Regions from separate parts of the Oceanobacillus aidingensis genome, predicted to be linked through region 1. Evidence: riboswitches for the same ligand, from Rfam matches in the RefSeq annotation. Region 1 holds a riboswitch; the other holds the start of a gene.
The links. A riboswitch is a leader RNA that binds a small molecule or an ion and turns the genes downstream of it on or off. The one in region 1 is predicted to bind thiamine pyrophosphate.
Positions count from the first base shown of each region.

Region 2: another riboswitch for thiamine pyrophosphate. It lies ahead of ACFO3P_RS12195 (thiamine phosphate synthase); the one in region 1 lies ahead of ACFO3P_RS04760 (acetylornithine deacetylase).

Region 1 is NZ_JBHSFT010000007.1:70,087-81,522, reverse strand. Features, by position in the region: gene ACFO3P_RS04785 (TetR/AcrR family transcriptional regulator) at 1-112, opposite strand, end outside; gene htpG (molecular chaperone HtpG) at 593-2,470, opposite strand; gene ACFO3P_RS04775 (NAD-dependent protein deacylase) at 2,628-3,338, shown strand; gene ACFO3P_RS04770 (YpjP family protein) at 3,455-4,042, opposite strand; gene tenA (thiaminase II) at 4,212-4,880, opposite strand; gene ACFO3P_RS04760 (acetylornithine deacetylase) at 4,919-6,187, opposite strand; TPP riboswitch at 6,269-6,372, opposite strand; gene ACFO3P_RS04755 (MFS transporter) at 6,552-7,613, shown strand; gene ACFO3P_RS04750 (helix-turn-helix transcriptional regulator) at 7,713-8,537, opposite strand; gene ACFO3P_RS04745 (hypothetical protein) at 8,777-9,034, shown strand; gene ACFO3P_RS04740 (hypothetical protein) at 9,090-9,713, shown strand; gene ACFO3P_RS04735 (S66 family peptidase) at 9,756-10,790, shown strand; gene ACFO3P_RS04730 (AbrB/MazE/SpoVT family DNA-binding domain-containing protein) at 10,868-11,125, opposite strand.
Region 2 is NZ_JBHSFT010000018.1:73,522-84,957, reverse strand. Features, by position in the region: gene ACFO3P_RS12235 (EcsC family protein) at 42-761, shown strand; gene ACFO3P_RS12230 (TetR/AcrR family transcriptional regulator) at 1,066-1,584, shown strand; gene ACFO3P_RS12225 (SDR family oxidoreductase) at 1,991-2,944, shown strand; gene ACFO3P_RS12220 (small acid-soluble spore protein P) at 3,127-3,279, opposite strand; gene ACFO3P_RS12215 (hypothetical protein) at 3,304-3,543, opposite strand; gene wrbA (NAD(P)H:quinone oxidoreductase type IV) at 4,025-4,636, shown strand; gene ACFO3P_RS12205 (class I SAM-dependent methyltransferase) at 5,025-5,591, shown strand; gene ACFO3P_RS12200 (suppressor of fused domain protein) at 5,646-6,707, shown strand; TPP riboswitch at 6,827-6,922, shown strand; gene ACFO3P_RS12195 (thiamine phosphate synthase) at 6,918-7,646, shown strand; gene thiO (glycine oxidase ThiO) at 7,661-8,797, shown strand; gene thiS (sulfur carrier protein ThiS) at 8,794-8,997, shown strand; gene ACFO3P_RS12180 (thiazole synthase) at 9,002-9,772, shown strand; gene ACFO3P_RS12175 (ThiF family adenylyltransferase) at 9,762-10,784, shown strand; gene ACFO3P_RS12170 (hypothetical protein) at 11,004-11,436, shown strand, end outside.

The DNA.
Region 1 (11,436 bases):
TATTCGCAATGGAGGCCTGCGATAACGGTGCTCTTGCAAATTCTTTTTCAACCGCTTGCAATAATTTTGCCCGTTTGGAATCGTTTAAATTAAAAAATGTTGATGTAGGCATATTCTTGCTCCTCCATAACCTATTGTGACACAATGTCATGTCCTATAATTCTATATTAAGTGACACGATGTCATAAGTCAATTATTTTTATGACATCGTGTCACTTTTTTTATGAAATGTGACGATTCTATGGCAGGCAAACGATTGCTTTTTCATTAGTGTACACTTTTCCTCCCTCTGCTAAACACCTTTAGTTAAAAATGCTTCTTTCCCAGCTTCATTTAACTGCCGACCTAATCATTGTATTCCTTCACTATGCTATTTCATAACCTTAAAAATTAAACAAGATAGGAAAATTTCTAAAAGTTATCAGCTTAAAAAATAAGAATGTTTATAAAGATAGCTGAAAATAGCCGCTCCGGAAAAACACTACGCTAGATAGGTTTTATTGCTATCTGTATCAAAATTAATAAAATTCACTATCCTTTAAACAAAAGAACACCGCATAGAAGGCTATGCCTTCCACACGATGCTTTTTCATCAAACCATAATCTTACTCATATCATTCGTAAATGCCACTGGATCTTCAATCGGCAGCCCTTCAATCAATAACGCCTGATTGTAAAGCAGGTTGGTATATAACGCTAGTTTATCCTGATCATTCCCCTGCGCTGCTTCGAGTGCTTTAAAAATACTGTGGTCTACATTGATTTCCAGCACTTTATCTGCCTGAATCTGCTGATTATCCGGCATCGCATTAATAATTTTCTCCATTTCCAGAGAAATATCACCATCTGCAGAAAGCACGACCGGATGGGATTTCAGACGCTTGGAAGCCCGAACATCCTTCACTTTATCACCAAGCACCTCTTTCATTGCTGTAAACAGCTCATTATGACTTTCTGTTTCTTCCTTCTCTTCCTCTTTTTCATCGGCTTCAATTCCTAAATCACCGCTGGAAACGGAACGGAATTCCTTATCCTGATATTGCATCAGCATTTTAATCGCAAATTCATCCACTTCATCTGTGAAATAAAGAATTTCATAGCCTTTATCTGCAACAATTTCCGTTTGCGGAAGCTTTTCAATACGCTCATTGGAATCTCCAGAAGCATAATAGATATATTTTTGGTCTTCCGGCATACGTGATACATATTCCTCTAACGTTACCAGCTTTTTCTCTGTAGAAGAATAGAATAGAAGCAAGTCTTGCAGTTCTTCTTTATGCTGGCCGAAATCACTGTACACGCCAAATTTGATTTGCTGACCGAATGCTTTAAAGAATGTTTCATATTTTTCACGTTCATCGCGAAGCAGGCTTAACAGCTGCTGTTTTATTTTCTTATGAATATTTTTCGCAATGATTTTCAGCTGACGGTCATGCTGTAGCATTTCCCTGGAAATATTTAAGGATAAATCTTCTGAGTCGACCATTCCTTTTACAAAGCTGAAGTAATCAGGCAGTAAATCTGCACATTTTTCCATAATCAAAACACCGTTTGAATAAAGCTCTAAGCCTTTTTCGTACTCCCTGGAGTAATAATTAAACGGCGTTTGCTCTGGAATAAATAGAATTGCATTATAACGGACTGCTCCATCTACATTGATATGAATATGGCGCAACGGCTGATCAAATCCGTACCGTTTCTCCTGATAGAAATTGGTATATTCTTCGTCTGTTAATTCGCTCTTATTTTTCTTCCAAATAGGAACCATTGTGTTCAGCGTCTGCTCTTCAATTACATCCTCATACTCATCTTCTGTTCCTTCTTTTAACTTGCTTTCCGTAACATCCATTTTAATTGGATAGCGGATAAAGTCAGAGTATTTCTTGACGATTTGTTTTAAAGTAGCTTCTTCTAAAAACGTATCATAATTGTCTTCTTCTTCGTTTTCTTTTATTTCAAGGATAATCTCTGTGCCAACTTCTTCGCGGTCAATCGGCGTAATCGTATAGCCGTCTGATCCCTGTGAAACCCATTGATATCCTTCTTCACTGTCAATCGATTTTGTTAATACGGTCACTTTATCCGCAACCATAAACGCTGCATAAAAGCCGACACCAAATTGACCAATAATATCATGGCCGTCTTTAATTTCATTTTCTGATTTAAACGTATGTGAACCACTCTTAGCAATCACACCGAGGTTATCTTCCAGCTCTTCCTTTGTCATTCCAATTCCCGTATCTACTACAGTCAACGTACGTTTTTCTTTATTAGGAATCAGTTTGATATAGTAATTGCTTTGATCGAATGTTAAAGCATCATCCGTTAATGCTTTATAATAAATCTTGTCAATAGCATCACTTGCGTTAGAGATTAATTCACGCAAGAAAATCTCCCGTTGTGAATAAATGGAGTGGATGACCATATCTAATAATTTCTGTGATTCTGCTTTAAACTCGTGCTTTGCCATAATGCGCTCTCTCCTTTTTCTGTTTTTAGCACTCTCTCTCACAGAGTGCTAAACCTCTATTACATGAATACCATATTCTATTTTAACTGTCAATATTAGTCGCATATAGCCTAAACAACATGTATAATAGAAAATATATAGAAGAGGAGGGGTCTCGATGCTTCATGAATGGTTAAAAGATTCCAAACATACCGTCGTTTTCACTGGCGCAGGAATGTCTACAGAGAGTGGGCTGCCTGACTTTCGTTCCACAAACCGGGGACTTTGGAGAAAGAAAGACCCAAGCAAAATCGCAAGTGTAGATGCTTTAAATCATCACGTAGAGGATTTTATCGAATTTTATCGGGAGCGCGTCCTGGGCGTCAAAGAAGTTGGTCCGCATAAAGGACATCACATTCTTGCCGATTGGGAAAATAATGGACTGATCCAATCGATTATTACCCAAAATGTGGACGGTTTTCATCAGGCTGCAGGCAGCAGACACGTTCATGAGCTTCATGGAACCCTGCAAGAGCTGCATTGCCAAAGCTGCGGGAAAATCTACGACAGTTCTGCTTATTTAAATGAAGACTATCACTGTTCCTGCGGCGGAATACTCAGACCTTCTATTGTATTATTTGGGGAAATGCTCCCTGAGGATGCCTTTTCTGCTGCGTTTGAGCATGCAAAGAAAGCCGATTTATTTATCGTGCTAGGTTCCTCTCTATCGGTTACGCCAGCCAACCAATTCCCGGAAATCGCAAAACAAAGCGGCGCCAAACTTGTCATTGTCAACCAGGAGAAAACACCATTAGATGAGTTTGCAGATGAAGTTGTTTTTGACCGGAAGATTGGGGCTTATTTAGAAGAAACGGATCAATTATTATAAAACAGATAAAAGGCAAGGAAGCGCTGCACGCTTCCTTGCCTTTCTTGATGGATTAAAATAAATATGGCGGCAAATGTTTTAAGCGGGGCGAGTAACCGCAGCCCCAAATTTCGGTCTTAGGCCATCCATTTAGGCGGTGTATTCTTATTCCAATAAATATCCCCGATATGATAATGCTTTTGGAATCCATCCTCACTTAAATGGTAATGAAAATTAAAATAATACCCTTCCAATGGCCGGTTTTCCCGGCGGACATGAAACTTTGCCAATGTTTTGCTGGTGCTGTTATTGGAAACATTGAAAATCCGCTCTCCATAGCCGTCTGAAGGTTTTTCGGTAATCGCTATATCCTTATATATGTCAGAATGCTCGACAAGATCAGACAGCACCAATTCCATCTGCGGTAAAATCATAGCAGAAAATTCATCCTCAACCTTCCCCGCGATCCTCGTTCCAAATTTTTCGATACTCAATTTTTTCGCCTCTTCATGAAGGTGGCCAAGAAAAGCTTCCCTTGGATCTTCTACATTGTATGATTGGGTGGTTTCCTCGATAACAGATGTTGTTTCGAGATCCGATGAAGAAGACACACTGCTGTCATCCCGCTTATTGGCGTCGACTTCCAAAAGATTTGTTGGCGTATAGATACCCAATGTTAAAATTGTTATAAATACGACTGCTATTTTTCTCCACCAGAGCTTCATCTGCTTCACCCATTTTCCGTATCCGTTTTCTTTATTTTACCATGAATCCATTTCTTGTCTATCCAACCATTCTACTTTTTTGAATATTGGAAGAAAATAATTTGTTATACGGAACATTCTGTTTATACATTTTTTTACAACTCAAGAAATCATATAGGGTGATTTTACCTTATACCGGCCAGCCCTCACGCTTATATGCCATATCCCAAAACATATATTCATAGCGGCTCGTATTCAGAAAAATAGCTTCTAAATGATCCAGTTCTGCTTCCGAACAGCCTTCCGCAAGCTCGTCTAATTTTTCAATCAGCCACTTGCCAATGGAGCCAAATTCATCCGAGCTGTACATTTTCACCCATTCCCCATACTGTTCATGCTCCAGCGCACCCGGCTTTTTTGCCAGCTCCAGACCAATTTCATAATAACTCCAGGCACACGGCAGAATCGCTGCAATCAATGTTGCTAAAGAACCTTTCTGTGCCTCTGCAATCATATTACTGCTGTAGGCCAGCGTTACAGGCCCTGGAACCGTAGATTCTAGTTCCTCCCTGGAAATACCGAGACGCTCGGCATACTGACGATGAAGCTCCATTTCGAAATTCAGGGTTTCATCCAGCGATTTAGCAAAGCCGGACATGGTATCTAAATCTTTTGCAAGCACCGTTCCCATCGCAATTACTTTTGAGTACTCTATCAAATACTTGTAATCCTGACACATGTAGAATTTAAATGACTCCATATCGAGTGTTCCATTACCAATCCCCTGTACAAATGGATGCTGGTGGCTTTTCTCCCAAATCGAATCTGCTGTCTTGCGAATACGTTCTGTAAATTTCATGTATATGCGCTCCCTTTTCCATCATTTTTATAAATGCCTTATTTCTGTTTTTCTGTTTGACACCATTTCAAAATAAATTGCAGCAGGGACACTGTATAATCTACTAACTCGTCGATGTTTACCTGCTCATCCACGGCATGGGCGTGCTTCAATTCACCAGGTCCATAGCAGACCGTCGGAATCCCGTATGCTGCAAGCCAGCCGCCATCAGTTACTGTTTCAGACATTCGGACTTTCGCTTCCTCGCCAAAAGCTTTGCTATGACTCTCCTGTAACATCGCAAAAGCAGCATGTTCTTTATCTACGGAGAAAGACGGGAAAATTTCACCGCGATCCACAATCATCGATTCGCCTCCCCATTCAAAGGCGGGTGGATTATCCCGCATCCAGACATCCGCTTCAGCCGTCTTGCGTAAATGGGACTCAATTTCTGCAGCAACCTGCTCAGAAGTCTCATCGGGATAATAATGAACGGTAATCCATAGGCGGCATTCATCAGCAATAAAAGCAGCATGTCTGCCTCCTTCAATCACTGCCGGGTTGATGGTATTGGTTCCTGGGGGAAAGCCTGGATAGGATTTGGTCACTGCCCAATGTCGCTCCAGCTCCTGCAACGCAATAAGGAGCTTATTCATCTTTTCAATGGCGCTGGCTCCTTTCATCCCGCCGCCTGCATGAATGAGCTGGCGACGTGTACCATCATGGTGCGTGATTGGACTTTTCACTGTGATCCAGCCGGTAATAACGCCTCCTTGCCCATGTATTTCACAATGACTTGTATCTGCAACGATGGCATAATCCGCTGTATACCCGCGTTCTCCACATTGCTTCGTCCCTGCTTCCCCAACCTCTTCCCCAATGACGGACTGCAGAATAACATCCCCGCCAAGGCGAATCTGGTGGTCATGCAATATGCGCATCGCAAATAAACACGCTGCCAGACCGCCTTTCATATCTGCTGCACCCCGCCCAAATAATGTACGTCCTTCCACTGCTGGCTGAAATGGCGCATGCTTCCAGTTTTCACCTTCCTCTATAGAAGCGACATCCACATGCCCATTAAGAATCAAGCTGTTGTATGTATCGGAAGCAGTTCCACGTAAACAGCCGACGACATTCGGGTCACCGGGATAAACCTCCCATTGTTCTGTTTCAAAATTCATTTCCTTCAAGTAGTTCGCAATGTAAGCTTGGATAGCCTCTGTATTTCTTGCAGGCGGGGCTGGTGTTTCAAAACGAATCAAATCACTGACAAGCGCTATTAATTCGTCTTCTCGATTTCGAATCTCCTGAATTACCCTCTCCATTCAAAAACCTCCTTTTCAGCACGCAAAAAAAACCGCCTCCTGATTTAGAGAGCGGCAGAAAAGTTTGGTTCATTTGCCTAAAGGCATATCCGCCCACTTCCCTCCGCTAGTACGAACTAGATCAGGTTGGTAAGGGTCAAGACAATATGCCTCTCTCAGCTTAATAAGCACCCCTAGTGGATCCATTGCGTATGTATTTATCCCTTTTAGATTACCATACGAATTTGTAAGCGTAAAGCAGAATTTAAGAAAGGATGATTCTATACCCGCTTGTCTGCATACATATTGCTGTTTTTTTGCGCAATATCAATACAGATGAAATCCAGAATACGTTGTAACCTTCTTACAAAGGAGGTTACAGCTAGTGTACATAACTATCATAAAAAAAAATAAACGTGTCCGAAACTATCTGCTTGCTACTGCCAGTTCCAATTTGGGGAATGTGATGACTGGCATGGCTCTTTTATTTCTTGCTTATGATTTAACTGCTTCTAATGCGTATACCACAGGGATTGCTATCGCTCAAGTTGCTCCTTATCTGCTGTTCGGATTGATTGGAGGAGTTATTGCTGACTGGATTTCTAAAATGAAATGGTTAATTCGTATCGATTTATTTCGTTCTCCACTTCTCATCGGGTTAGTTTTGTTAGACTTCTCCAATCAGCTTGCTTACTGGCATCTAATTATTGTAAGCATCTTGATTCATTTATGCGGATGCTTATATAATCCGGCGCATCGGGCAATCATCCCGCTTATCACGAGTGAAAGGGAGAGGCCCGCAGTAAATAGTTTAACGGACACTGTTACAAGGGGTATGACTGTTTTAGGACCTGTTTTCAGCATTATCTTCATGAATACCATTGGTGTAATCCACTTTTTCACGCTGGATGCACTCAGCTATCTATTGAGCGCGCTTTTTCTATCATTCATTCCCTTAAAGGAAGAGCAGACAGATAAAAAGCATTTTAATATATTCACAGCCATCCGGGAATTTGCTATATGGCTCCGTTCTCATAAAACCATCCGTTCCTTATTTGAGATGACAGCTTTTATTGTTTTCTTTAACACCTGGGTTTGGCAGGTTGGGCTGTTATTACTGTTACAAGAAACGATGGCGAATGCAGAAGTATGGTACAGCGTTGTAACAGGATGGTTTGGAATTATTGTTATTATTGTGAATCTGATTATTCCCTATATCTTTAAACAATTTACGCTAAAAACCTACCTTCTCAGCTCCCTTATCTGGGGGACAGGCATTTTATTCTTAGGAGGTTTACCAGCTGTCCCCCTGCTTTTTTTGGGAATTATCTGGGTAGCAGTCGGATTGCCGCTGTCTGGATTATCCAGGGTTACTGCAAAAGTATATTCCGCCAGACATGCTGGGAAGAGGTTTCAGTTTCAATGCCGTCCTGCTTTATTTTTCTAATTTTATTTCTTTAGGTTTCTTCGGACTTGTATCTTATTGGGTCTCCATACACCTGATTTTTATCATCTGCGGGGCATGTATGATGATTCTGGCTGGAGTTTATGTATTGCTTAACCTGCGAAAATAGCTTGGCCTCATACCATACAGTTTCTTGAATAGACGATTATAGACAGAAACAGAAGAAAATCCCGAATCCATCGCAACCTGCAATATCGTCGTATCGGTAAATTGCAGTTTATCCAAACTGCGTTGAATACGATAGATTTGCAGCCATGAAAATGGCGAAACACCCACCTTCTCTTTAAATACATGTGAGAGCCGGTACTTATCTAACTGGGCAATTGCAGCCATATCATCTAATGTCCAGTTAGATGTATAACTTTCCTTCATTGCCTCCAGCACTTTATAAATTGGGAAACCTGCAGCAGTGTATGCTTCCGGCTGAACATCCTGATAATAACTGTTTACACTTCCTTTCATCAGAAGGATTGCTAACTGCGTAAAGCTGTTATCAAGGAATACCTTCATACTCGCATCCATTACCCCATTACTTACATCAATATAATCCAGAATAAATGCCACCCACTTCTTTATTTGCAGCGATTGCTGCGGCATTTGTGCAAATTGAATATCTGCTGAATGATGATTCATCAAATTTTTGGCAGCTTGATTTATCAATCCTGGATTTAATTCGATTAAAAATTTATGATGCGCTACCTCTAATTGCCGATGGGGGTCATAAGGATTCAAAAGCAGCATTTGATCCGCATGAAAAGTCAAATCCTGATGAGGCAGCTGATATGTCATGTCTCCGCCAAGCGAGTAAATGAATTTATAACAATTATCTGACCGCCGGATACTTTCCTGTTCAAATTCCGTTTTAAATAAGAATAGGCCTTGATCCGTTGAAAGTATTTTATTCATCGATTTCCCTTCCTTATTTTGCTTATTTCTGTAATAAATCATTAATATTCTTAAGGATATTTAAATTCTATCATATGAACAGCCTTCATGATTTTAAAATGCTGTTCAAATTCCCCTAAGCATTGTATAAATTGAAATAGTAAAATTTTCACACAGGAAAAATAATCCTGCAGCAAATACTTTTTAATCTTAAAATGCTACAATGCATTTTGGAACCCCGCAAGATAAGGATGGGACACATGGAACGATTAAAAAAAATAGGTGCGTATGCAATTGGGATTTTTATTTTCTGCGTCTTAGTTACAGGCATAGTCGATGAATCAAAGAATCTGTATCAGCTGTTACAAGATAAAGGTGGACACGAAAAGGAGGTTACTGTTGTTGGTAAAACGGTATCCAGTGATTTATTCGGTAAATTGAAATACTATGTTAGAAGAGGAAGCATTATCGCAATTAACTCAGAAGATGTCTACTCAAGAAACTTCCTTAATAAGTAAAAAGGAATTTGAACAGCTTAATGCCGGGGATACAATTAGGAAGAACGATTCTTATATGACAGATAAGGATAAAAAATCACAGATTATCGAGCATCTTATTGTCATCGTCGTCTTTAGTATCTACCCATTCGGTTTCATTGCTTATAATCTCGAACATATACCACTGCTAAAAAAATTAGACGATAAAGCAGCTTCACTGTTTCTCTTTTCTCTATTGGGAATCATTTGCTTGGTATTTTTAATGGCATATGTCTTTATGGGAAAATCTATCGTTAGTATTGTGCAGTCCCATAGCGGAGACCAAATAGAAACCGAAGCCTATATTTCGGATAGGGAATATGACTATAATGCCGGACGCTATAGCACAAGTTCATACTATTTGCATTTATCTTTCTACGCAGAAGACATAAACAAGGAGGTTATGTCTTCCAAAGAAGTATCTTCTCGTATATTTTCTCAGGCTAACCATGTCATTGATGTTCAATATCCTGAAGGACAGCCTTATAAAGCACACATAGCAGGGACTAAATTTAGAGATTTTTTCGGATCCAGCTTGATTATTTATAGTTGCGTTCTCATCGTTACGGCTTTATTAATATATTCAGCTGTTTTAATGCGAAGAAAGAAGAAAACAGGCTCTTTTTATAGGAAACAGAAAAAGGATTTCTCCAATAAATAACGAATACATAAGATATACCATTTTCAGAGAGGAGTATTTCTTATGCTTATGCAGCCGGCAAAATTATCTCCAGGAGATAAGGCAGCGACTGTCAGCCTCTCCTGGGGCGGAGCAGGTGAGCCCTCCTTAAGCTGGCGCTACCAGCAGGGTGTGGAACGCTTAGAGAGCGTGTTTGGGCTTGAAGTCGTTCCAATGCCTAACAGCTTAAAAGGACAAACTTATATAGATGAACATCCCGAGGCACGGGCCGAAGATTTAATGACTGCATTCAAAGACCCTGAAATCAAAGCGATTATCTCTAATATTGGCGGTGATGACAGTATTCGTCTGCTTCCCTATATCGATTTTGAGATTATCCGTCAAAATCCAAAGATTTTCATGGGATTTTCTGATACGACGATTGCTCATTTATTCTGCTTCCATGCTGGTTTATCCTCCTTCTACGGACCAGCAATCATGACAGATTTTGCAGAAAATGTGGCGATGGATGATTATACGGTGCAAGCCATTCAAAGCATGCTTTTTGAAGCAGAAGCGGTCGGCGGCATCCCTGCACCGGAAAAGTGGACAAGTGAATTTTTAGAGTGGGATATTTCCAATAAGTCTATTGCCAGAACAATGCACCCTAATCAGGGTTACGAACTGCTGCAAGGAAACGGTATCGCAAAAGGGAACCTCATCGGCGGCTGTATCGAAGTACTTGAATTTGCTAAAGGAACAGCCATTTGGCCGCAGCAGGAAGCATGGCAAAACAGCATTCTCTTTTTTGAAACATCAGAGGAAAAAACGGATCCAGAATTAATTAAAAGATGGCTTCGAAATTATGCCGCTCAGGGGATTCTACACCAAGCGAATGGAATGATTGTTGCCAAGCCTTATGGGGAAGTACATTACGAGGCGTACAAGGAAGTTATTCTATCTGTTTTAGCAGAAAACGGGCTGAATGACCTCCCAGTGTTATATGGGGTTTCTTTTGGACATACCGAACCAAAAACGCCCATTCCATATGGAAGATTAGCACGAATTGATTGTAATCAGGTATCCTTTTCAATTTTGGAAGCAGCTGTGACAGATTAAATCCGGCTGCTTTTCTTTGCCAAAAATAAAAGGAGACATATTGCGTCTCCCTTCCGTTTCAATCTTTCTGTTTCACATCAAAGATATTCTTTAAGAATTTCTTTTCCTTTTTGACTTACATATAATCCGCCTGGCAGCTGTATATTATCATCATTGACTTCTCCTGTGATAAAACAAGTCTTTTCAGCTTCGTATTTCCGTATGATAATTCGGTCTTCCTCTACGAATATTTCCATCGGATCCCGCTCTTGTATGTTCAAACTTCTTCGCAATTCCTTAGGTATAACAATCCGGCCCAGTTCGTCCACTTTTCTAACGATACCAGTGCTTTTCATTCTGCACGCTCCTTTTTTATATTTCTTAAGATAACTGTCTATATCATCCCCTCTACCCTTTTTTGGAAATGTATAAACAACAAAGGAACTTATTAACAGTGTGAAAAAGCGGCAGCAGTAATCGATATCACTATCCATAAATACGGTGAGAAACGGTGATTGGTTAAAATATACTGCGTTTTATATAAGCTGTAGCAGATTTGAAGTCGCTCTTATTATTAAATCAATTGAGACAGTGATATACTATCCATATAATCCTTTTTAGAAACGTTTGTTACACAAAGTAAAAAGTAAGCTCTTTCACCCGCATT
Region 2 (11,436 bases), on a different contig from region 1:
GTATGAATAAAGTATAGAAAAGAAAAGGCAGGTTTTTGAATATGGATTATGAAACAATCGTGTATGAAGAACTTCGAGTTTGGCGTAATAAAGTTTTGAAAAAATCCAGTCTTTTTAATCAGTTATCGAAAAAAGCGCAAAAGAAAATAAATAGCATGATTCCTGAGAAGGCGCACCAGATCATTACAGACAGCATTAAAAATATGGTGAAAGCGACATTGGCCGGATCCAATATGACAACGAAGAAACCTGAACCAACCGAACTTTCCTTGTTTGAAAGGGATCAAATAGCCAAAGAAAAGCTAGTTTCTTATCGTAAAACAGCAGTAGTTGAAGGAGCTGGAACAGGGGCAGGAGGTATTTTCCTTGGACTTGCAGATTTTCCGCTGCTGCTGTCAATCAAGATGAAATTTTTGTTTGAATTGGCAGCAGTCTATGGCTATGATGCAAATGAATATGAGGAACGGCTATTTATCCTCCATGTTTTCCAACTTGCATTTTCCAGCGATGAAAAACGGAAGGATACGTTTTATATAATCGAAAATTGGGAGCAGGAGAAGGAGCAGCTGGCTGATATGGATTGGCGTGTTTTCCAGCAGGAGTATCGCGATTATATTGATTTGGTGAAAATGCTGCAGCTCGTTCCGGGGTTTGGTGCAATTGTAGGTGCATATGCAAATCATAATCTGATGGACACGCTTGGAGAAACAGCAATGAATGCATACAGGATGCGCCATTTTGAGCTGCAAGCGGAGAAGTGAAAGGTTCCTATGAGGTGTCTGAGGAAGATGCTGCAGTATTTTTAGGTGAATGAAGCTTCAATCGGGAAGCTCAAAAGGGCGTAAATAATATTGCTGCCCGTTTCCCAATGAACTTGATTATAAAAATATAAATGAGCTATCTGAAAAAAAACGCCTGCTGGAATAGAAAATGAGTAATGGGAGAGGGGATGGTTTTAACATTTTTCATTAAAAATTATTACAAAGTACTTGCATGATTCTAAAAATAACGTTAGGATTTATTTGTAATTGATTAATCACTTAATTTTTGGGCAGGTGCACTATGATGGTAAAATCAAAGAAGGAAAATCGGAAAGAAGAAATTCTAGAGGCTGGATTAGAAGTATTTGCAAAGAAAGGCTATTATAATGCAACTACCGCTCATGTTGCAGAAAAAGCTGCTATCTCTCAGCCGTATGTTTTTCGATTCTATAAAACAAAGGAAGAGTTATTCATTGCTGCCTTAGATCGGGCATTTGAAAGGATTCTGCAAACGTTTAAAAATGTGGAAGCAAGCCCGGAACAGCTCGTTGAAGAAATGATTGAAGCCTATGAAGAACTGTCCGAATTGTATCCTAATGAGATTGCTTTGCAGGTAATAGGAATTTCCGTAACAGAAAAATCGATACAGCGTACTGCAAAAAAAGGATTATCTGACATCAGAAGCTATACTTTAGAAAGATTCAAGTCTGCCGGAATAAAGGATGCAGAAAGGGAAGCCAGTACGTTTTTAGCAAGAGGAATGCTATGTAATATTTCTTATTTCTTAGACCTTCCCGAGCTTATTGATGAGAAAACAAAATAAATAATCAATGAAAGTTGATTATTTATTTTTGCAAAGAAGTGATTGATTAATCAATAAATAATTTAGGGGGTGAGAATGTGAAATTACGTAAGGTAGATTATGTTTTTATTGGAATTATTGCTGTTTGTCTCATCAGCTGGTTGGATTAATTAGTTGCTAATCAATAATTAAAAGGTGGTTGAAAAAATGATGGTGAAAAATAAAAAGGAACATGCTGTTTCCACTTTATCTGTCGGATTAGGCATTGCTGTCGCTGTGATTGTATTGTTCACATATTGGGATTAATTCTTTATTTATCAAGCTTATATTGAAGGTGATACCTTAATAGGCGTAAAAGGTAACATGGAAATTATTTTTGCTTTTTAGTTATTGATTAATCAATAACTAAAAGAAGGGAGTATTGAAAATGAAAAAAGCAATTGTATTAGGCGCAACCGGGGGTACTGGTCAAGTTATGGTTTCAGAACTATTAGACAGAGGAAGAGAGGTCATTGCCTTCGGACGCTCTCAAAATAAATTGGAAGCATTAATGGCAGAACACAATCATCATTTGAATCTTACCTATCAGCTGGGAGACATATTTGATTGTCAAACGATTGTGGAAGCTGCTAAAGATGCAGATGTTATCTTTCAGTGTGCTAATATTCCATATCAGGAAATGGCGGAAAAATTGATGCCGCTGGGAGAAAGTGTGATGAAAGCAGCAGATATTTTGGGAAAAAGAATCGTGATTGTTGATGGCATTTATGTATATGGACACCAAGTTGCGAAAGGAGATGAAAACCATCCTCAACATCCACATACAAAAAAAGGTAAACTTAGAGTAGCTTTCGAACAATTGATATTCAGCGGAAAATGGAAAAGAGCAAAAGCTTTAATTGTCAGGTTGCCAGATTATTATGGCCCAACTTCACAAAATTCTTACTTGCAGCCTACACTTGATGGAATGGCTGCAGGTAAAATGTCCATTTTTATTGGTAATTTACAAACGCCCCGTGAATATGTTTATTTGCCAGATGCTGCTAAGATGATTGTGAATATAGCAGATAAAGACGATTCCTATGGAGAGAATTGGAACATACCAGGTGCTGGATTGATTTCAGGTAAAGAGATTATTCGAATTGCTCGGAAAGTAACAGGAAATCAGAAGGTGGTTATTCCTCTGACTAAAAATGTTATCCGGTGTATGGGTTTGTTTGATGCATTTATGAGAGAAATTGTTGAAATCATGTACCTTACCAAAGAAGGATTTATTTTGAGTGGAGATAAATATGAAAGACGGATTGGCCCCATTCCAGCAACTCCTTTTCAAAATGGGCTGGAAGAAACATTACTATCTTTAATAGGCAATAAAAATTAATGTTATAAAGTTAACAGGGGTAACAAAAGCTAATGGTGATAAAGTAAGATAATGAAGTAAATAATGGGGTCAATGTAAAGTTAAAGAGGCAAAGATATGAAAGTTCTCTACCATATACAAAGCAATTGACCCTTACAGTCTTTACAATGTTTGTTTTGTATATGGTATAAACCATTCATGCGTCACATATCATGCGATGCATTATTTTTTTGTCTGGAATGATTTTTATTCTTCACTTTATGAGAACCTGCCAATGGTTCGCCATAAGGCTGCTTTGGACTTTGCGGCAAATTAGGTTGTTCCTGCTGTTTTGGTCCTTTTCGGTTTTTCGTCATTTATATTCAACCTCCGTCGTGTAGTTATTGTGCTTTTGTATTTACAAACGTATTTTCATCCTCGATTAAGCCGCATGCTCCGCACTGTATTCTTCTCTCAGGCCCATTATAGGCGATGTGAAATACTTCCAGCGGCTCCTGCGTGTAATCATTTAATACTTCTCCTGTGCTGGCATCTAATTTGACCGGATTCGCTACTTGTTCAATGACATTGAAACGCGACCGGTTTGTTTTACATCTGGGACATTGATATGGCTGGCTCATCTAGAGCACCCCCGATTACTTTATTGTTATTTAAGGTATCTTATTGGTATTTTCTCTGATTTCTATGAAATTATACGGGTATTTTCATCTGTTGATTCATTTCCTATTTTTTAATCGTTTATCTAATGATTTAAATAATGTGTTGACAAAATAAAAAGTACATCATATAATTTATATTGAATTAAAAATAAATGAATTAATTATAGTTTGATTAAATATAAATTCAGAAAGAAGGGTGATGATAGGTAACTAAATGAAACACAGTTGGAAGCAGAATGGTCTCAAAAAGCGGTTATTTTTTCACTAAGTATAAAAAAGCTGAAATGAGGCATAAAAAGAACAGTTAGATATTGGGATGCAGCGCTCCAATAAAGGAGATGGTTCTGGCGAAGAAAAAGAGAGCTATTTTAAAGAGGTGTAAGAAATGGGATTTTTAAATAAATTATTTGGAAAATCAAATGAATCAAAGGAGATAGAAACGATGACAAAAACAAAAGTAGCAGTTATTTTTTATAGTATGGGCGGTACGAACTACCAAATGGCAAAATGGGCAGCAGAAGCGGCGGAAGCAAATGGCGCAGAAGTAAGAGTATTGAAAGTGCAGGAATTAGCTCCAGAATCTGCTATTGAAGGAAATCCGGCATGGAAAGCAACCGTAGAAGCAACCAAGGATGTTCCTGTTGCATCTTCAGAAGATATTGAATGGGCAGATGCACTTATCTTCAGCACGCCAACGCGTTTTGGTAATGTGCCTTCTCAAATGAAGCAATTCTTAGATATCCAAGGCGGACTTTGGGCTAGCGGAAAAACAGTGAACAAAGTAGTCAGTGCGATGTCTTCTGCACAGAATCCGCATGGCGGTCAGGAAGCGACGATCCTGTCGTTGTACACGAGCATGATGCACTGGGGAGCTATCATTGTACCTCCAGGCTACTCGGATGAATCTGTATTTGCAGCTGGCGGAAATCCTTATGGTACAAGTGTCACTGTTGATCAAGACGGAAAAATGGTGGAAGATGTGGAAGCGACAGTTAAGCATCAGGCACAACGTACAGTGACAGCTGCTGAATGGGTTAAAAAAGGAAATCAATAATTCATGCTATTAGAAAAGATGGCACCTTTCATTTGGAATGGTGCTGTCTTTTTTGTATATCCGGAAAGCAGTGAGACGCTGCTTCATGAATCAGGGGGATAGTAAGTTTTTAAAAACATAGAGAAAACAAGTATAATGGCTTTATACCGCATTTAAATTCCTCCTAATAATTAAAAGGCAAAGAAAAACAATGTGAAAATAACTGATTACTCGCAAATTGCTGATAAATATGAGAGCAATACATATCGATTAGATGAAATGCAATTTGATAAGGATTTAAAGGAGTATCAATATAGATACCCTAAACCAATGTATCACGTGTTAGATTTAGCATGCGGGACAGGTATTTATCTTAATACTCAAATAAACCTGTTTTGATAGTCGAAACATGAGCTGGTACGGGCTTGATGCTTCAGAGGATATGTTGAAAAAGGCGAAGAACAAATTAAAAAATGTCTCACTCGTGCATGGTTTAGCTGAAGATATGCCCTACGAGAATGAAAAGTTTGATTATATCTCCAATAATTATGCTTTTCATCATTTTTTAAAGAAGGAAGCAGCGCTTGATGAAATATATCGTGTCTTGAAGAAAAACGGTGTATACAAGCTGCATAATATTGCTATCCATGATATGAGAAAATGGTGGGTATATCATTATTTTCCAACAGCATATGAAGAGGACGTAAAAAGGTTTTGGGAAAAGGAAGTTATTTTTGATGAGCTTTCAATAAGAGGGTTTAACACAGAACTGCAGATGACATATCGATTAGAAAAAATCAGGGTGTCGGATTATCTGGGGTATGCAGAGAATAGAGACATATCCATATTAACGTTGATTGATGATCAGGATTACCAAGAAGGGTTAGAGAAAATGAGATATGATGTGAAGCGTAATCCTAAAAAAACCATCGTCACTGATTTTGCAGAGATGTTTTGTATTTCGACAAAGGGGTAGTGTTTTAGAAAGAAAAAATCGTCTTTTTGGAAAGGGAAACAGAGGAGGAATTTAATGAGTGAAGAAGTAAAAGCAGCCGGCTGGGATGCAATTGATAATGCAATGGAAGCAATTTATGGGAAGCAGGAACCGAAGCATTATGGAACAGTGATCTCTTATTCGCTGGGCGGACCGGATCCATTAGATGGAATCAGCGCTTATCAATCAGAAACGCCAGGCTTGCACTGGCATATAGTTACATATGGATTTTCAGAGATTTACGAAAAAGAAACCGATAATCCAGAAGTAAGCGGTTTTGGGTTTGAATTAACGTTCAGATTGAAAAAAGAAGAAGGGGAAGAGGAACCGCCAGCCTGGGCGCTTAATCTGCTTCAGAATTTGGGAAGATATGTTTTTAACAGCGGTAATGTTTTTAAAAATGGAGACTATATGGATGCAAATGGTCCTATCTGTTTGGAATCAGATACGGCATTAACTGCATTGGCATTTATTACGGATTCTGAGCTTGGTACAATAGAAACAGAAAATGGTCAAGTGCAATTTCTGCAGATGGTTGGTATCACAAATGATGAGCTCGAAGCAATGCAGACGTGGAATACACGAGGTGTTCTCTCTGCCAGTTCCCCATATATGCCCGCGTTTATTACCGATTTAAAAAGAGATTCTTTACTAAATCATGCAGATGTCTCCCAAAAAGTTGATGAAGGAAGAGAACGGGAAGGATCCAATACAGGATTTCTATTTAACGATAATTTATCGTGGACTCCAGAAAAAAAGGGCTTATTCAGAAAAAAACCAGCAATGCTGACTCTGGGGGCAAAACAAACCGAAACCATAAGTAAAGTGCTGCGAGGGCGTCTCTTGAAAGGAAAGGCTCTGACATTGGCAGGTCCTGATATTGTCATTGCTATAGAGCCCGGGGAAAAGTCAGAATATGCAATGGAGAAGGATAAGGTGCGTCTAATTTTAGATGAACAGAGTACAATCGAGTTGAGTGAGAAGCTGATTCCTAAAGAAGGTGTGGCGGAACTATTCTCGTTTGAACAGCTGGCTGTAAAAATTGTTAAAACATACATCAAAGATAATGAAGGAAATGTTGTTCAGGTAATTGGGTAAGAGAACTCATTTGAAAGTAAAATAACATTTCCTTGATAAATCGCTAAACACTTTTGAAAGAATATCTTTGAAAATAAAAAATTATATGTTATTCTTTATTTGTAATCTGAAAATTAAATAAGCAACACTAGGGGAGCCTTTGGCTGAGACGAATACTCGGACCCTTTGAACCTGATCTGGTTAACACTAGCGTAGGGAAGTGGCAGGAACATGACGATATATCATTCGAACAATGAATTTGTATATAATCAAGACCACTTATCCCTCAGCTGGATAAGTGGTCTTTTTCGTTCTTCTGCCAATCCTGAAGCAAGAAAATGGAAGAAAGGGGAGAAGAAGATGGACAGGCATCTGCACTTGATCAGTGATGGCAGTTTTTCCGAGCAGCATTTGCAAATAGTGAAGCGGATTCAGGCTGAGATTGGTTATTTGCATATCAGAGAGAAGAACAAGACAGCGAAGGACATTCTGGAAATCATCGGTGCATTAGAAAATATCGGATTGCCATTAGAGAAAATAATAGTGAATGACAGAGTAGATATTGCTGTGATAAAGCAGTGCGCAGGTATTCAGCTGGCGTTTCACAGTCCTTCCATTCCACTTGTAAAAGAAAGCTTCCCTGAATTGAAGGCAGGAAAGTCTGTTCATTCTTTAGCTGAGGCAGAGCAGGCGCAGCAGGAGGGAGCTGATTATGTGCTGTATGGCCATATTTATTCCAGCAAGTCCAAAGCCAATCAGCAGCCCAGAGGATTAACGGAACTACAGGAAATGACTAACGCGCTGTCTGTGCCGGTATATGCTATTGGCGGGATTACTCCTGAGCGGGCGAAAGAAGTAACTGCCGCAGGAGCAGCCGGCATCGCGGTCATGTCTGGTATTTGGCAGGCAGAGGATCCGGTCCAAACTGTCAGAGCTTACCGGCAAGCGTTGAATATATGAAAAGGAGGGAGAAGATGAATAAACAGTTTGATCAAATTATTGTAGGCGGCGGAGTTATTGGCTGCTCTATTGCTTATCAGCTGGCCAAAAGAGGCAATCGGGTGCTGGTCATTGAAAGGAATCAAATCGGCTGCGAGGCTTCCAGTGCCGCAGCAGGTATGTTAGGCGCTCAAGGAGAGTTTACAGAAGACAGTCCGCTTTTTCGGTTTGCACATGAGAGCAGAGCGCTATTCAAAAATTTATCCGAGGAACTGAAGGAAGCGTCAGGAGTAGATATTCAATATATTCATAAAGGAATCATGAAGCTTGCTTTTCATCAGCAGCAATACAGCAAGCTGCAAAGCGTCGCGTCCTTCCAGCGGGAAGCGGGGAACCCTGCGTATTTACTGTCAGTAGAAGAAGCGAAAAAAATGGAGCCAAGCCTGACGGAGAATCTTCGTGCTGTCCTGTATTTGCCGGATGATGGTCAGGTTTCCGCCCGTCATCTGACCAAAGCCTTCTCTCTGGCTGCGTCTCATTATGGTGCGGTGTTGCATGAGCAGGAAAGCGTTAATGAGCTGTTGATAGAAAATGAAACGGTTTATGGTGTCCGGACAACAGAGGCAATCTATGAAGCGGTCCAGGTTATTGTTGCAACAGGAGCTTTCGGAGATGAATTGCTGCCTGCAGATTATGCTGCGATTCCGGTGAAGGGCGAATGTCTGCTGTTAGAACTGGACCAGAAGCTATTTCAATCAACACTTTGGATGGATGGCTGTTACCTTGTTCCGAAGCAGGGAAAAAAGGTGATTGTTGGAGCCTCCTCCATACCAGGAAAAATGGATAAGCATGTCCATGCCGCAAGCGTCCAGAGACTGCTGTCACGAGCGCAGAAAATGGTTCCGGAGCTGGCAGAGGCGAGGATAAGAAAAATGTGGGCAGGCATCAGACCATCTACAGCTGACGAACTGCCATACTTGGGCGAGATTCCGGGAATCCCAGGCCTATATGCGGCAAAGGGACATTATCGAAATGGCATCTTACTATCGCCTATCACGGGAATTTATATGGCAGATTTAATAGAAAATAAGCCGGTTTCCCCGCTTTATTATGATTGCTTTCATGCGGACCGTCAAAATAAAAAATTGGAAAAGGCAGGTGAATCAACATGAAAATCACAGTGAATGGCAACGGATTAGAAGTGCAGGAAGAGGTAAAGCATGTCAAAGGCTTAATCGACTTTCTGGGATTGGAAGATAAACCTTTGATTATCGAGCATAATCAGCAGATATTACAGAAGGAAGAGCATGAAAAAGCGGTGTTGGAAAATGGAGACAAGGTAGAAATCGTTCATTTTGTTGGAGGAGGTTAAGCAAATGCTTACAGTTGGAAACTATCAATTTAAATCACGTTTATTCTTAGGGACAGGTAAATATCCGGATTTTGATATTCAAAAACAGGCGGTAGATAAATCAGAGACAGAGGTACTCACTTTTTCTGTCAGAAGGATGAATATTTATGATCCTTCCCTGCCCAATTTTTTAGAAAAAATCGATGTGGACCGCTATACGTTTTTACCAAATACAGCAGGGGCAAAGGATGCGAAGGAAGCGGTGCGAATTGCTAAATTAGCGGCCGCTTCAGGACGATGTGATATGGTCAAGGTGGAAATCATTGGCTGTGATAAAACGTTGCTGCCTGATCCGGTAGAGACATTGAAAGCAACAGAAGAACTGGTGGCAGAAGGTTTTACAGTGCTTCCTTACACCTCAGATGATGTGGTATTAGCAAAAAAACTGGAGGAAGCAGGAGCCCACGCCGTGATGCCTGGAGCTTCTCCCATTGGAAGCGGGCAAGGAATCATCAATCCATTAAATCTTTCTTTTATTATCGAGCAGTCAAAAGTGCCTGTCATTGTCGACGCAGGGATTGGATCGCCTGCTGATGCAGCGTATGCCATGGAATTGGGCGCAGAAGGTGTTTTACTGAATACAGCTGTTTCCGGAGCACATGACCCTGTAAAAATGGCAGAGGCAATGAAATATGCAATAGAAGCAGGGAGACTGGGGTATGAAGCGGGAAGGATTGCGATGAAAGATTATGCTGTAGCCAGCAGCCCGGAGGAAGGGATCAGCGTTGGAAACTAATCGTTATCATCGTCAGATATTATTTGCGCCAATCGGCGAGTCTGGCCAGGAGAAGCTGAGCCAAAGCCATGTGCTGATTATCGGTGCAGGCGCTCTGGGGTCGAGCAGTGCGGAAGCTTTGACGCGTGCGGGCATTGGCCACATAACATTAATAGACCGGGATTATGTAGAAGAAAGTAATCTGCAGCGGCAGCAGCTGTTTAGTGAAAGGGATATGGAACAGAAAATGCCCAAGGCAATTGCTGCCAGACAACGGCTTTCTGAAGTGAATAGTCATGTCAAAATAGATGCGATTGTTGGAGATGCTGAGGTGGATATATTGCGGAAAATAGTGCCTGAAGCAGATCTTATCATCGACGCGACGGATAATTTTGAGACAAGACTTTTGCTGAATGATATGGCGCAAAAGTATCAGAAACCATGGATTTATGGAGCGATTGTAGCAAGCTATGGAGTTACTTTCACGGTGGTTCCTAAAAAAACTCCCTGTCTACAATGCTTGCAGGAATACATTCCAGTTAATGGCGCTACCTGTGACAGCGTCGGCGTTATTCAGCCGGTTGTGCAAAAGGTGGTCTCCCAGCAGATAACAGAAGCGTTAAAGCTATTGACGGGTAACGAAGCGGCTTTATCAGGAAAAATCATTTCCTTTGATCTTTGGAACAATGAGCATGTGGAAATAGAGGTAGCTTCCTTACGCAAAGCGGATTGTCCATCATGCTCAGAGAAAAGAAGCTATCCAAACCTTGCTTACGATTCTCATTTGAAAACCGCTGTGTTATGCGGCAGAAATACCGTCCAGCTCCGTCCGCAGCGTAAACAAACAGATTTGAATGAAGTAGCCAAAGAGCTGCAGAAGAATAACCAGATCAAGCTGTTTCAAAATCCTTATCTGCTTTCGTTTGAAGTGGACTCCTTCCGTATTGTGCTGTTTCAGGACGGGAGAGCATTGGTTCATGGGACGATGGACCAGATGGAAGCAAAAAATATCTATCACCGCTATTTGGGATAATTAACTTTTATCACAGGGAAACGCCCATAAAATTCCACACCCTGTATAAAAAAGGAAAATATATTAATTTAGATAGGAAATCAGGTGAACTGACTCCTTGACTCAATCAGGCTCATTCAGCGGGAGAAAAGAAAAATTTCCGCTGAATGAAGTTTTGTTTTATACTTAGAAAAACGAATATGAATTAAAATTATTCTGTATAAAAGTGGTGAAGAAAAAATGAAGAAAGGTATATATCTTACTCTGAGCATCCTGGTTTACCTCATTATTCTAACTGGCTGCAATGAAAAAAGAGACTATGAAACAGACGGCCCTTTTATCACAGTAACTTCTATTTCCACCGGGCCAGATGAATACAGACATTTTTACCCGGTAAACTATGCTGTTTATGAAAACGGGAAGCTGACACTGCATACAGAACAGACAGGTGATATAAAAATAGGTGAAGATGCTCCAGTATATGAAACAAGTGTTTCTGAAGAAGAAGTGGAAAAGATTAAAAGTCTGATAGAAGATAACTTCTGGCAGCTTCCCGAAGATGTATCAGATGATGACTCCGTTGATGGGAGCTTTTATTATGTCGACGTCCATTTAACAGATTCCACGACTAGAGTCGGCGGACTGAACCCGAATGAAGCGGGATTTATAGAAA